Pseudosulfitobacter sp. DSM 107133: one gene and its partners. The main gene of each other region encodes a partner of the protein of the gene in region 2 in a complex. Links are inferred from orthologs where the notes say so. Each region holds a gene or a part of one and is shown on either strand. Other genes may lie near its edges.

What was found.
Region 1: the proteins of DSM107133_RS09410 (region 2) and eno are in contact, whole or in part, in a solved structure (PDB 2FYM), measured with the Escherichia coli proteins. The link is inferred for Pseudosulfitobacter sp. DSM 107133 from one-to-one orthologs.
Region 3: the proteins of DSM107133_RS09410 (region 2) and pnp are in contact, whole or in part, in a cryo-EM structure (PDB 9QH0), measured with the Escherichia coli proteins. The link is inferred for Pseudosulfitobacter sp. DSM 107133 from one-to-one orthologs.

What each region holds. Positions count from the first base shown.
Region 1 is NZ_CP085154.1:1,794,142-1,797,440, reverse strand. Bases 301-3,299 are described here. They hold eno (phosphopyruvate hydratase), read left to right. Parts: upstream 301-1,162; coding sequence 1,163-2,437; downstream 2,438-3,299. Other genes in these bases: DSM107133_RS08805 (histidine kinase N-terminal 7TM domain-containing protein), read right to left, coding at 2,960-3,299; DSM107133_RS08810 (GNAT family N-acetyltransferase), read left to right, coding at 2,438-2,950; DSM107133_RS08820 (DMT family transporter), read left to right, coding at 301-1,166. Outside these bases: DSM107133_RS08825 (potassium transporter TrkG), read right to left, coding at 1-76; more of DSM107133_RS08820, read left to right, coding at 213-300. UniProt on the Escherichia coli protein: Catalyzes the reversible conversion of 2-phosphoglycerate (2-PG) into phosphoenolpyruvate (PEP). It is essential for the degradation of carbohydrates via glycolysis.
Region 2 is NZ_CP085154.1:1,919,633-1,923,716, reverse strand. Bases 339-3,820 are described here. They hold DSM107133_RS09410 (ribonuclease E/G), read right to left. Parts: upstream 3,479-3,820; coding sequence 539-3,478; downstream 339-538. Also shown: DSM107133_RS09415 (Hint domain-containing protein), read right to left, coding at 1-209; DSM107133_RS09405 (sigma-54 dependent transcriptional regulator), read right to left, coding at 3,984-4,084. UniProt on the Escherichia coli protein: Endoribonuclease that plays a central role in RNA processing and decay. Required for the maturation of 5S and 16S rRNAs and the majority of tRNAs. Also involved in the degradation of most mRNAs.
Region 3 is NZ_CP085154.1:280,494-283,686, forward strand. The notes cover bases 1-2,893. They hold pnp (polyribonucleotide nucleotidyltransferase), read right to left. Parts: upstream 2,567-2,893; coding sequence 434-2,566; downstream 1-433. Other genes in these bases: DSM107133_RS01365 (alkene reductase), read left to right, coding at 1-358; DSM107133_RS01375 (alanine/glycine:cation symporter family protein), read right to left, coding at 2,836-2,893. In the rest of the region: more of DSM107133_RS01375, read right to left, coding at 2,894-3,193. UniProt on the Escherichia coli protein: Involved in mRNA degradation. Catalyzes the phosphorolysis of single-stranded polyribonucleotides processively in the 3'- to 5'-direction. Also involved, along with RNase II, in tRNA processing.

The sequences.
Region 1 (3,299 bases), 130 kb from region 2 along the record:
GCCGTGCGGGAGCTGCCTGCATCAGACCGATCCGACCGCGCAAGGCCAGCCGGATCACATTTCGTTTGATACCCACCACAGATGCCTTTTTGCGGTTTCCATCCAGAACGCTGCGTGGCGACGGCAGGTTCAGCTGATCCTGTCTGTTTTGCGCCTTGCAACTGCAACCGATTATCCCCATCCCCACGACAACACAAGAATGGGGTCGGACGTTGGACAATTTACGCGGTGCGTTGATCATGGTTCTGGCCATGCTGGGCTTTGCCATCGAAGACAGTTTTATCAAGCTTTTGTCGCTCGATATACCCGTGGGACAGATACTTGGCCTGCTGGGAATCGGCGGCGCGGCGATCTTTGCCGTCATGGTGCGCGCGCAGGATCAGGCGCTGTTTCCACGCACTGCATTGTCCGGCACGGTGCTGTTGCGCAACGCCGGAGAGCTGTTCGGCACGCTGGGTTTCGTTACCGCAATCGCGCTGATTCCCCTGTCCACGGCCTCGGCCATCTTGCAGGCCACGCCGCTGGTGGTCACGTTGGGGGCCGCCCTGTTTCTGGGGGATCCGGTGGGCTGGCGGCGCTGGACCGCGATCCTTGTCGGCTTTGCCGGCGTACTGTTGGTGATCCGCCCGGGTTTTGACGGCTTTGACATCCTGTCGCTGTTTGCCTTGCAGGGGGTCATAGGTCTGGCCATCCGCGATCTGGCGACACGGCGTGTGCCTGCAACAACTTCGTCCATGCAGTTGAGTTTTCTGGCCTTTCTTACGCTGGTGCCCACCGGGGCCGTTCTGTTGGTGGTCAGCGGCACGCCCCTGGTCCGCCCCGAACCGATGCACTGGTTGTTAATGGGGGGCGCCGTGGCCTTTGGCGTGGTGTCCTATTACGGGATCGTCGCGGCCATGCGCATCGGCGAGATCAGCTTTGTCACCCCGTTCCGCTATTCGCGGCTGGTGTTCGCGCTGTTCATCAGCCTGTTGGCATTTAACGAAAGCGTTGATTTGCTGACCTATGTGGGGGCTGCGATCATCGTGGCCTCGGGTGTTTATACGGTCTGGCGCGAACGCCGCATGGGCCGCAAAACCGCTGCGGGGCCGATCACACCCCTTCCCCTGCGCATCGACCCAAGTTATGAGGCTGGCGAGCCCAGCACAAAGGACATTTCCCAATGAGCACCATCATAGACATTCACGCCCGCGAAATCCTCGACAGCCGTGGCAACCCCACCGTCGAAGTCGATGTGATCCTGGAAGACGGCACAATGGGGCGCGCAGCCGTGCCATCGGGTGCCTCGACAGGCGCCTATGAAGCGGTCGAAAAGCGCGATGGTGACAAAGCCCGTTACATGGGCAAGGGCGTGCTGGAAGCCTGCGCGGCCGTCAACGGCGAGATCGCCGAGGCGCTGGTGGGCATTGATGCCACCGAGCAGGTCGAGATCGACGAGATCATGATCGAACTGGACGGCACCGAAAACAAAAGCCGTCTGGGCGCGAATGCCATTCTGGGCGTGTCACTGGCCGCTGCCAAAGCGGCTGCCGATTATTGTTCGCAACCGCTGTACCGCTATGTCGGCGGCACCTCGGCGCGCGTGCTGCCGGTGCCGATGATGAACATCATCAATGGCGGCGAACATGCCGACAACCCCATCGACATTCAGGAATTCATGATCATGCCGGTGTCGGCCACCAACATCCGCGAAGCGGTGCGCATGGGGTCCGAAGTGTTCCACACCCTGAAAAAAGAACTGTCCGCCGTGGGCCTGTCCACCGGCATCGGCGACGAAGGCGGCTTTGCGCCCAACATCAGCTCATCACGCGACGCGCTGGATTTTATCCTCAAGTCGATTGAAAAAGCAGGCTACAAGCCCGGCGAAGACATCTATCTGGCGCTGGATTGTGCGGCGACCGAATATTACCGCGATGGCAAATACGAACTGTCCGGCGAAGGCAAATCGCTGACCTCGGACGAAAACGTGGCCTATCTGGCAGCGCTGGTGAACGATTACCCGATCATCTCGATCGAGGACGGCATGTCCGAAGACGACTGGGACGGCTGGAAGGCCCTGACCGAAGTGCTGGGCGACAAGGTGCAGCTGGTGGGTGACGATCTGTTCGTGACCAACCCCGTGCGTCTGGCCGACGGCATCGCGCGCGGTTGCGCGAACTCGATGCTGGTCAAGGTCAACCAGATCGGCAGCCTGACCGAAACGCTGAAAGCCGTCGATATGGCGCACCGTGCGGGCTATACCAACGTGATGTCGCACCGCTCGGGCGAGACCGAGGATGCCACCATTGCCGACCTTGCTGTTGCCACCAACTGCGGCCAGATCAAGACCGGTTCGCTGGCACGGTCCGACCGGCTGGCAAAATACAACCAGCTGATCCGCATCGAGGAAGCGCTGGGCGAGACCGCCGAATTCGCGGGCCGCAGCATCCTGCGCTGAATGCCCCTGACGATCCGCCCCGCCCGGTTCCCGGACGATGCACAGGCGCTGGCGCGCCTGTGCTGGGGCTATCGCGATCTGCTGGCGGCGCGCTGTGCCGCGACGCCGGCAATTGTCGACACCTACTATTCCCATGACAGCTATGGCGCGCTGATCGACGATCTGCCGCGCATTCATGCCCGTCCTGCGGGCAACATCCTGCTGGCCGATCTGGACGGCACGGTCGTGGGCTGTGCGATGTATTACCCGCTGACCCTGCCCGCCACCTGCGAGATCAAACGTGTCTTTGTCAGCGACAGCGCGCGCGGGCATGGCGCAGGCAAGGCATTGATGCGCGCCGCAATGCAGCGCGCCCGCGCCGATGGATACGACCGCATGGTGCTGGACACGATGTATCTGCTGACCGAAGCCATTGCACTGTACGAGGCGCTGGGCTTTGCCCCCTGTGCGCCGTTCTATGACCCCGATCCCGCATTTGCGCCGATCCTGCGGTTCTACGATCACCCGCTTTAGACTGCTGCCCTAGCGCTCAGTCGCTTGGTGCGTTGGGATCGTAATCGTGAAGGTGGTGCCGACGCCCAGCTCACTGACATAATGAATGCTCCCGCCGTGACGCAGCATCAACTGCTTCGAAATGTGCATACCCAAACCGCTGCCGTAGACCTTTTTCGTATCTGTGGCGTCCACTTGGGTAAACCGGCCGAACACCATCTCCTCGGAGCCCGCCGGAATGCCCGCACCGCTGTCCTTGATCGAGACATAGGCCATGCCCGCTTCGACTGACAGGTTTACCTCGACGAAGCTGTTCGGGTTCGAGAACTTCACCGCATTGGACAAAACGTTCACGATCACTTGTTGCAAA
Region 2 (4,084 bases):
TCGTCGCCCAGCACGCCGTCGGCATCGTCAAAGGTGATACCTGTTGTTGTCGATGAGAAGGTAAAGCTGAGATCATGCGGCACGCGCCACGAAAATGCGTCGCCGTTCTGGGCTTCGTTGAGGATACTGCTGTCTATAGGTTTCTGCCCGTGATCGCGTATCACGCTCACGTTGTTTGCAGAGATGATATTGATCGTCTGCTCAGCCATAGCCGACCACCTGCCAATCCCGGTTCACGTTTGTCTTGCCGGATTTTACTGCGCCTTCAAAGGATACAACGCCTCCCTTTAAGCAGGAAGTCTTTTCCTTACATTCAATGGATACGACCACGCTATTTGCAGGGCAACCGGAAATTCAGCCAAGCGAGCCTGACGCGCGAAAGCCACCGGGTGACGGTGGATTTTTGACTGACATTCAATCACATGCCCGTAGAAAGGTGCGAAGGGCGGGAGAAAACCGCGCCGTCGAAATGCACCCCGCAACAAGAAAGGGGCGCAGCCAGTGGCCACGCCCCTTTTGTCATGTCAGCGGATTGGGCCTAGCCACCCAAAGACCACCAGCCCTTGCGCTTGGGCTTGGCGGGGGTGTCTTCGTTCGCAGGTGCAGGTTCCTCGGCTGCGGGTGCAGGCGTGGGTTCAGGTGCCGCCGCGGGTTCTTCTGCCTTGGCCTCTGGCTGTTCAACCTGCGCTTCGGCGACCGGAACATCAACTGCCGGGGCATCGGTCGCTGGAGTCACTGCCGGCTTGCTCTCAGCAACCGGAGCCACAGCCGCCGGAGCTTCGGCAACGGGCGCCTCAGCGACTGCGGGCGCTTCGGGCGTCGCCTCGCCTGCGGGCGCTTCGGTCTGGGCTGCTGCCTCTGCGGCGGCAGCGGCTTCTGCCTTGGCCTTGGCCGAAACCCGCGTGCGCTTGGGCTTTGGCGCGGGCGTTTCAGCGTCGGTGACTTCGGTTTCGGCCGCTTTCGCCTTGGTGGTCTTTGCAGTTGTCGCCTTGGCTGTCGTCTTGGCCTTGGCGGTGGTTGCAGATTTGGCAGCGGTCGTGCGGGTCGACCGTGTGCGCGTCACCTTGGGCTTGGCCGCTGCCTCGGCGTCCTCTGCGGGTGCATCAACTGCGGGGACTTCGGCTGCACTATCGTCAGCAGCTGTCTCGGTCTTCTTCGCGGAAGAACGCGACCGGCTGCGTGTCGATTTCGGCTTGGCCTCGGCACTCTCCTCGGCCTTTGTCGCAGAACCTTCCTCTGGAGCATCTGCCTTGGTCTCGGGCGTCGATGCGGCGTCGGACGTCTCGTCCTGATCGTCATCATCATCACGACCGTTCTCACCGTTCTGGTCCTCGCCTGTCGACGACTTGCTCCTGCGCCGACGACGCCGACGACGACGCTTGGGTTTGGGCTCGCCGTCTTCACCCACTTCTGCGGCGGGATGCGACTGGGGCGCAGGCTGCGCTGCCTTGGCCTCTTGTGCCGCTTCGGCTGCGATGTCTGCCGCTTCGGCAGCTTCGGCTGCGCGGGCGTCCGCCTCGTCGATCTGGTCCATGATGGATGTGTCGACCGAAACCACCTGCGTGGCGGCAGTCACAACGCGCGTGGCGGTCTTGAACTTTTCGATGTTGAAATCAGGGCTGACCAACGCCGGATCACCCTCGATACGCACCGACAGCCCATAGCGCGCTTCGATCTGTGCGATATGTTCGCGTTTCTGGTTCATCAGGAAGTTCGAGATGCCGACAGGGCATTTCACCAGCACTTCGCGCGACCGGCGGCGGGTGCCCTCTTCCTCGATCTGGCGCAGGATCGACAGCGCAAGGTTGTCGTCCGACCGGATCAGACCGGTGCCGTGGCAGGCCTGACACGGCTGCGTTGTCGCCTCGATCATGCCGGGGCGCAGACGCTGGCGCGACATTTCCATCAGGCCAAAGCCCGAAATGCGGCCCACCTGAATGCGCGCGCGGTCGGTCTTCAGCTTGTCCTTCATCATCTTTTCGACGGCGGCATTGTTCTTGCGCTCGTCCATGTCGATAAAGTCGATGACAATCAGCCCCGCAAGGTCGCGCAGACGCAACTGGCGCGCCACTTCGGCGGCGGCCTCAAGGTTGGTCTTGGTCGCGGTCTGCTCGATCGAGCCTTCCTTGGTGGCACGGCCCGAGTTGACGTCAATCGCCACCAGCGCTTCGGTCACACCGATCACGATATAGCCACCCGAAGGCAGTTGAACCGTGGGGTTGAACATGCCCGCCAGATAGCTTTCGACCTGATAGCGGGCGAACAGCGGCAGGCTGTCTTCGTAGCGTTTCACGTTCTTGGCATGGGACGGCATGATCATTTTCATGAAGTCCTTGGCGATGCGATAGCCGCGCTCGCCCTCGACAAACACTTCGTCGATGTCGCGGTTGTACAGATCGCGGATCGAGCGTTTGATCAGGTCGCCCTCTTCGTAGATTTTCGCGGGCGCAATGGATTTCAGCGTCAGCTCGCGGATCTGCTCCCACATACGTTGCAGGTATTCATAGTCGCGTTTGATTTCGGCCTTGGTGCGTTTGGCACCGGCGGTGCGCACGATCAAACCGGCGCCACGGGGCACTTCGATCTCGTTCGCGATCTCTTTCAGCTTCTTGCGGTCAACGGCGTTGGTGATCTTGCGGCTGATGCCACCGCCACGGGCGGTGTTGGGCATCAGGACGCAATAGCGACCGGCCAGCGACAGGTATGTGGTCAACGCTGCACCCTTGTTGCCGCGCTCTTCCTTGACGACCTGAACCAGCAGGATCTGGCGAACCTTGATCACTTCCTGAATCTTGTAGCGTTTGGCGCGGGGTTTGCGCGCGGGGCGAATGTCTTCGCTGTCGTCTTCGTCGGCGACAGATTCGATGCTGTCGTCTTTGTCGGCGGCATCGGCAGCAGTGTCTTCGTCGCCCGCATTATCGTCGTCATCATCATGCGACTGGTCTTCGTCCGCCGCAGGTGTTTCCACCGGCGTTTCGCGCACGGTTTCCATTGGCGACGAGCCTTCGTCCACTGCATCTGCGTCGTCGCTGAGGTCAATGGTTTCCATGCCCCCGACGTCATCGGAAGATGTCACCGCATCATCGCTGTTGGTGTCTTCGGCCTTGGTTGACGACCGGCTGCGCGAACGCGAGCGCGAAGACCGCTTGGGCTTGTCGTCATCTTCATCCTTGGCGCGCTGCGCTTCGGCATAGGCGCGTTCTTCCTCCATCAACGCCTCGCGGTCGGCGATGGGGATCTGATAGTAATCAGGATGGATTTCCGTGAACGCAAGGAAACCGTGGCGGTTGCCGCCGTAATCTACGAACGCCGCCTGAAGCGACGGTTCAACCCGCGTTACCTTGGCGAGATAGATGTTGCCAGCAAGCTGGCGTTTGTTTTCAGATTCAAAATCGAACTCTTCAACTTTGTTTCCGTCGACCACCACAACGCGCGTTTCCTCGGCGTGGGTGGCATCGATAAGCATTTTCTTTGGCATATTGTCCGTTTGCACGTGCGCAGCGCTGCCCCACCCGGGGGTGCGACGGTTCTGGAGACGTGTCTATTTATGGCGAATAGCGACGCGCGGCAGCACCGGCCCATCGGGCCTGCTGCTGTCCTGCTCATGGCATGTGCGCGTGTCATCGCGTTTCTTCTCCGACACGCAGTGACATTTCGTCCTGCGCATCCATTCAAAAGCTGCGCATATGAAGCTCATACCGCCGGCATCTCACAGCCGTTTCCGGCCCAATCGGTCTGTTTCAGGTCGGGGCGTTTTGGCCACCAAACGCTGTCACAGCGAAACTCTCTTCAGGCTCGACGTGTGGATAACGTCAAAAGCCTTCCCTTTAGATAATGCGTTTCACAACACTATTACAATCGCTAACTGATACTGCTGCGTTGCAATCGTCGTTTCAGGGGGCCGAACGCAGTGGTGCAGCGGCCTGCGGGGCCACTGCACCAGTTGGTTGAAACCGTTCTGCGCGAAATTGCTGCGGTGTCGCTCAATTCTGTAGGTAGTCGGACCGTTGCAGGCCGTATTTGGCCATTTTCTCGTTCAACGTCCGCCGTGGCAGGCACAATTCGTCCATGACACTGGCAATCG
Region 3 (3,193 bases), 1.6 Mb from region 2 along the record:
GGAGACCTACGTCGCCGCCGCCAAGGCGCTGTCGGGCAAGGGGCTGGCCTATCTGCACGTCGTCCGCTCGGGGGAACCCGAGAATACCAAGATCGTAGATGCCATGCGCAAGGCGTTCGACGGTCCATTCATCGTCAACGGCGGCTTTGAACCCGCCGAGGCGGCGCAGTGGATCAACGAGGGCCGCGCGGATGCGGTGGCTTTTGGCCGGATGTATATCGCCAACCCCGATCTGACCAAACGCATTTCCAGGGATGGCCCGTATAACCAGCCAAACCCGGATACATTCTATGGCGGAGGGGCCAAAGGCTATACCGACTATCCCACCCTGAACGACACGGCCCAAGCCGCCGAGTAACACGAACCACAAATGAAAAAAGGCCCCGGTTTCGCTACCGGGGCCTTTTGGTATTTTCACAAAGAACGAAGCGCCTTATTCGGCGTCTTCTTCTTTCTTGATTTCTTCGCCGGTTTCCTGATCGACGACTTTCATCGACAGGCGCACCTTGCCACGGTCATCAAAGCCCAAAAGCTTCACTTTGACCTCCTGGCCTTCCTTCAGCACATCCGACGGATGGTTCAGGCGGCGGTTTTCGATCTGGCTGACGTGCACCAGACCATCGCGCTTGCCAAAGAAGTTCACGAAAGCGCCGAAATCGACGATTTTCACAACGGTCCCGGTGTAAACGGCACCTTCTTCCGGCTCGGCCACGATCGACCAGATCATGTCATAGGCTTTCTTGATCGCTTCGCCGTTGGGCGACGCAATCTTGATGATGCCGTCGTCGTTGATGTCGACCTTGGCGCCCGACACTTCGACGATTTCACGGATCACTTTACCGCCCGAACCGATGACTTCGCGGATTTTATCCGTAGGCACCTGCATGGTTTCGATGCGCGGTGCGTGCACCGAGAAGTCCGACGCGCCGGTCAGTGCTTTGTTCATCTCGCCCAGAATGTGCATCCGGCCCGCTTTGGCCTGAGCCAGCGCTTTTTCCATGATCTCGGGCGTGATGCCTGCGATCTTGATGTCCATTTGCAGCGAGGTGATCCCGTTTTCGGTGCCTGCCACTTTGAAATCCATGTCGCCCAGGTGGTCTTCGTCACCCAGGATGTCCGACAGGATCGCATATGATCCGTCTTCTTCCAGGATCAGACCCATCGCAACACCGGCCACGGCCGATTTCAGCGGAACGCCCGCGTCCATCATCGACAGCGAACCGCCGCAGACAGAGGCCATCGAGCTGGAGCCGTTCGATTCAGTGATCTCGGACACAACACGGATGGTATAGGGGAAGTCGGTGGATGCGGGCAGAACCGCCTGCAACGCACGCCATGCCAGCTTGCCGTGGCCGATCTCGCGGCGGCCCGGACCTGCGACACGACCCACTTCACCAACCGAATAGGGAGGGAAGTTGTAGTGCAGCAGGAAGTTGGATTTGAAGTTGCCGTGCAGCGCGTCGATGAATTGTTCGTCGTCGCCGGTGCCCAGCGTGGTCACGACCAGACCCTGTGTTTCACCACGGGTGAACAGAGCCGAACCGTGGGTCCGCGGCAAAAAGCCGGTTTCGCACACGATGTCGCGGATCTCGTCGGTTTGACGGCCGTCGATACGCTTGCCGGTTTTCACAACGTCACCGCGCAGGATGGACGCTTCCAGCTTTTTCAGAGCGGACCCAAGGTTCGCATCTTCTTTTTGCTCGTCCGACAGCGCGGCCATGATGGTCTCGCGGGCGGCGGCAACGGCTGTTGTACGCTCTTGCTTGTCGCTGATCGCAAAAGCGGCGCGCATCTCGGTCTCGCCTGCGGCTTTCACGGCTGCGGACAGCTCGGAATAATCGGCAGGTTGGAAATCGAACGGCTCTTTGGCCGCGCTTTCAGCCAGTTCGATAATCAGGTCGATGACCGGCTGGATCTGCTCGTGGGCGAATTTCACCGCACCCAGCATTTCGGCTTCCGACAGTTCGTAAGCTTCGGATTCAACCATCATCACGGCGTCTTTGGTGCCGGCAACAACCAGATCAAGACGTTGTTCGGGGTTCAGACGCAGGTCCTGCATGTCGTCGACTGTGGGGTTCAGGACGTAATCGCCACCTTCAAAGCCCACGCGGCAACCGGCGATCGGGCCCATGAAAGGCGCGCCCGAAATGGTCAGCGCGGCGCTTGCGGCGATCATCGCAACCATGTCCGGGTCGTTGACCAGGTCGTGCGACAGAACGGTACACATCACCAGAACTTCGTTTTTGAAGCCGGGGACGAACAGCGGGCGGATCGGACGGTCGATCAGACGCGCGGTCAGGGTTTCTTTCTCGGTGGGGCGGGCCTCACGTTTGAAAAAGCCGCCGGGCACTTTGCCCGCAGCATAGTATTTTTCCTGGTAGTGGACGGTCAGCGGGAAAAAGTCCTGACCGGGTTTTTGTTTCTTGGCAAAGGTTACGTTTGCCATGACCGAAGTCTCGCCCAGCGTGGCGATCACCGACCCGTCCGCCTGACGGGCCACTTTTCCGGTTTCCAGTGTCAGCGTTTCTTCGCCCCACTGCATTGATTTCGTCGTTACGTTAAACATCTACGTTCCTCAGGTTGGCCACATCGGCCATTTGCTTAGGGGCCGTATTGCCCCTGACTCCGGTATCTTCTTTTCGGGCGCTGGAGTCCGGGCGCCGATCTCAGATTGGCGGGGCATACAGTGTTTTGCCCTATATGGAAAGCCTTTGCTGCTATGGCGCAACGTGGCCTGTGCCGTCCAAAACGAAACAACCGCGCCCCGGATTGCAGGGCGCGGTTGCGGTGTTCACGGGGCAGACGGCAGGTGCGCCGTCTGCACGAGAACTGCGTTTAGTGGAACTTGGCAATCACGCCCGATTTCAGGCGGCTGGCATAAGAGTTCAACTCGGCCCGCACGATCCGCATCAGGAAGTACAGCGCAAAGATGTTGACCACCGCCATGGCAAAGATCGCCGCGTCCGAAAAGTCGATGACAGGGCCCAGGCTGGCCGCCGCACCGATCACGATGAACACGCAGAAGATCAGCTTGAAGGTCAGCTCGGATGTCTTGCCTTCGCCAAACAGATAGGTCCACGCCTTCAGCCCGTAATACGACCACGAGATCATGGTGGAGAAGGCGAACAGGATCACCGCAACCGCCAGAACATAGGGGAACCAGCTGATGCCCGACGCAAAGGCCGCCGATGTC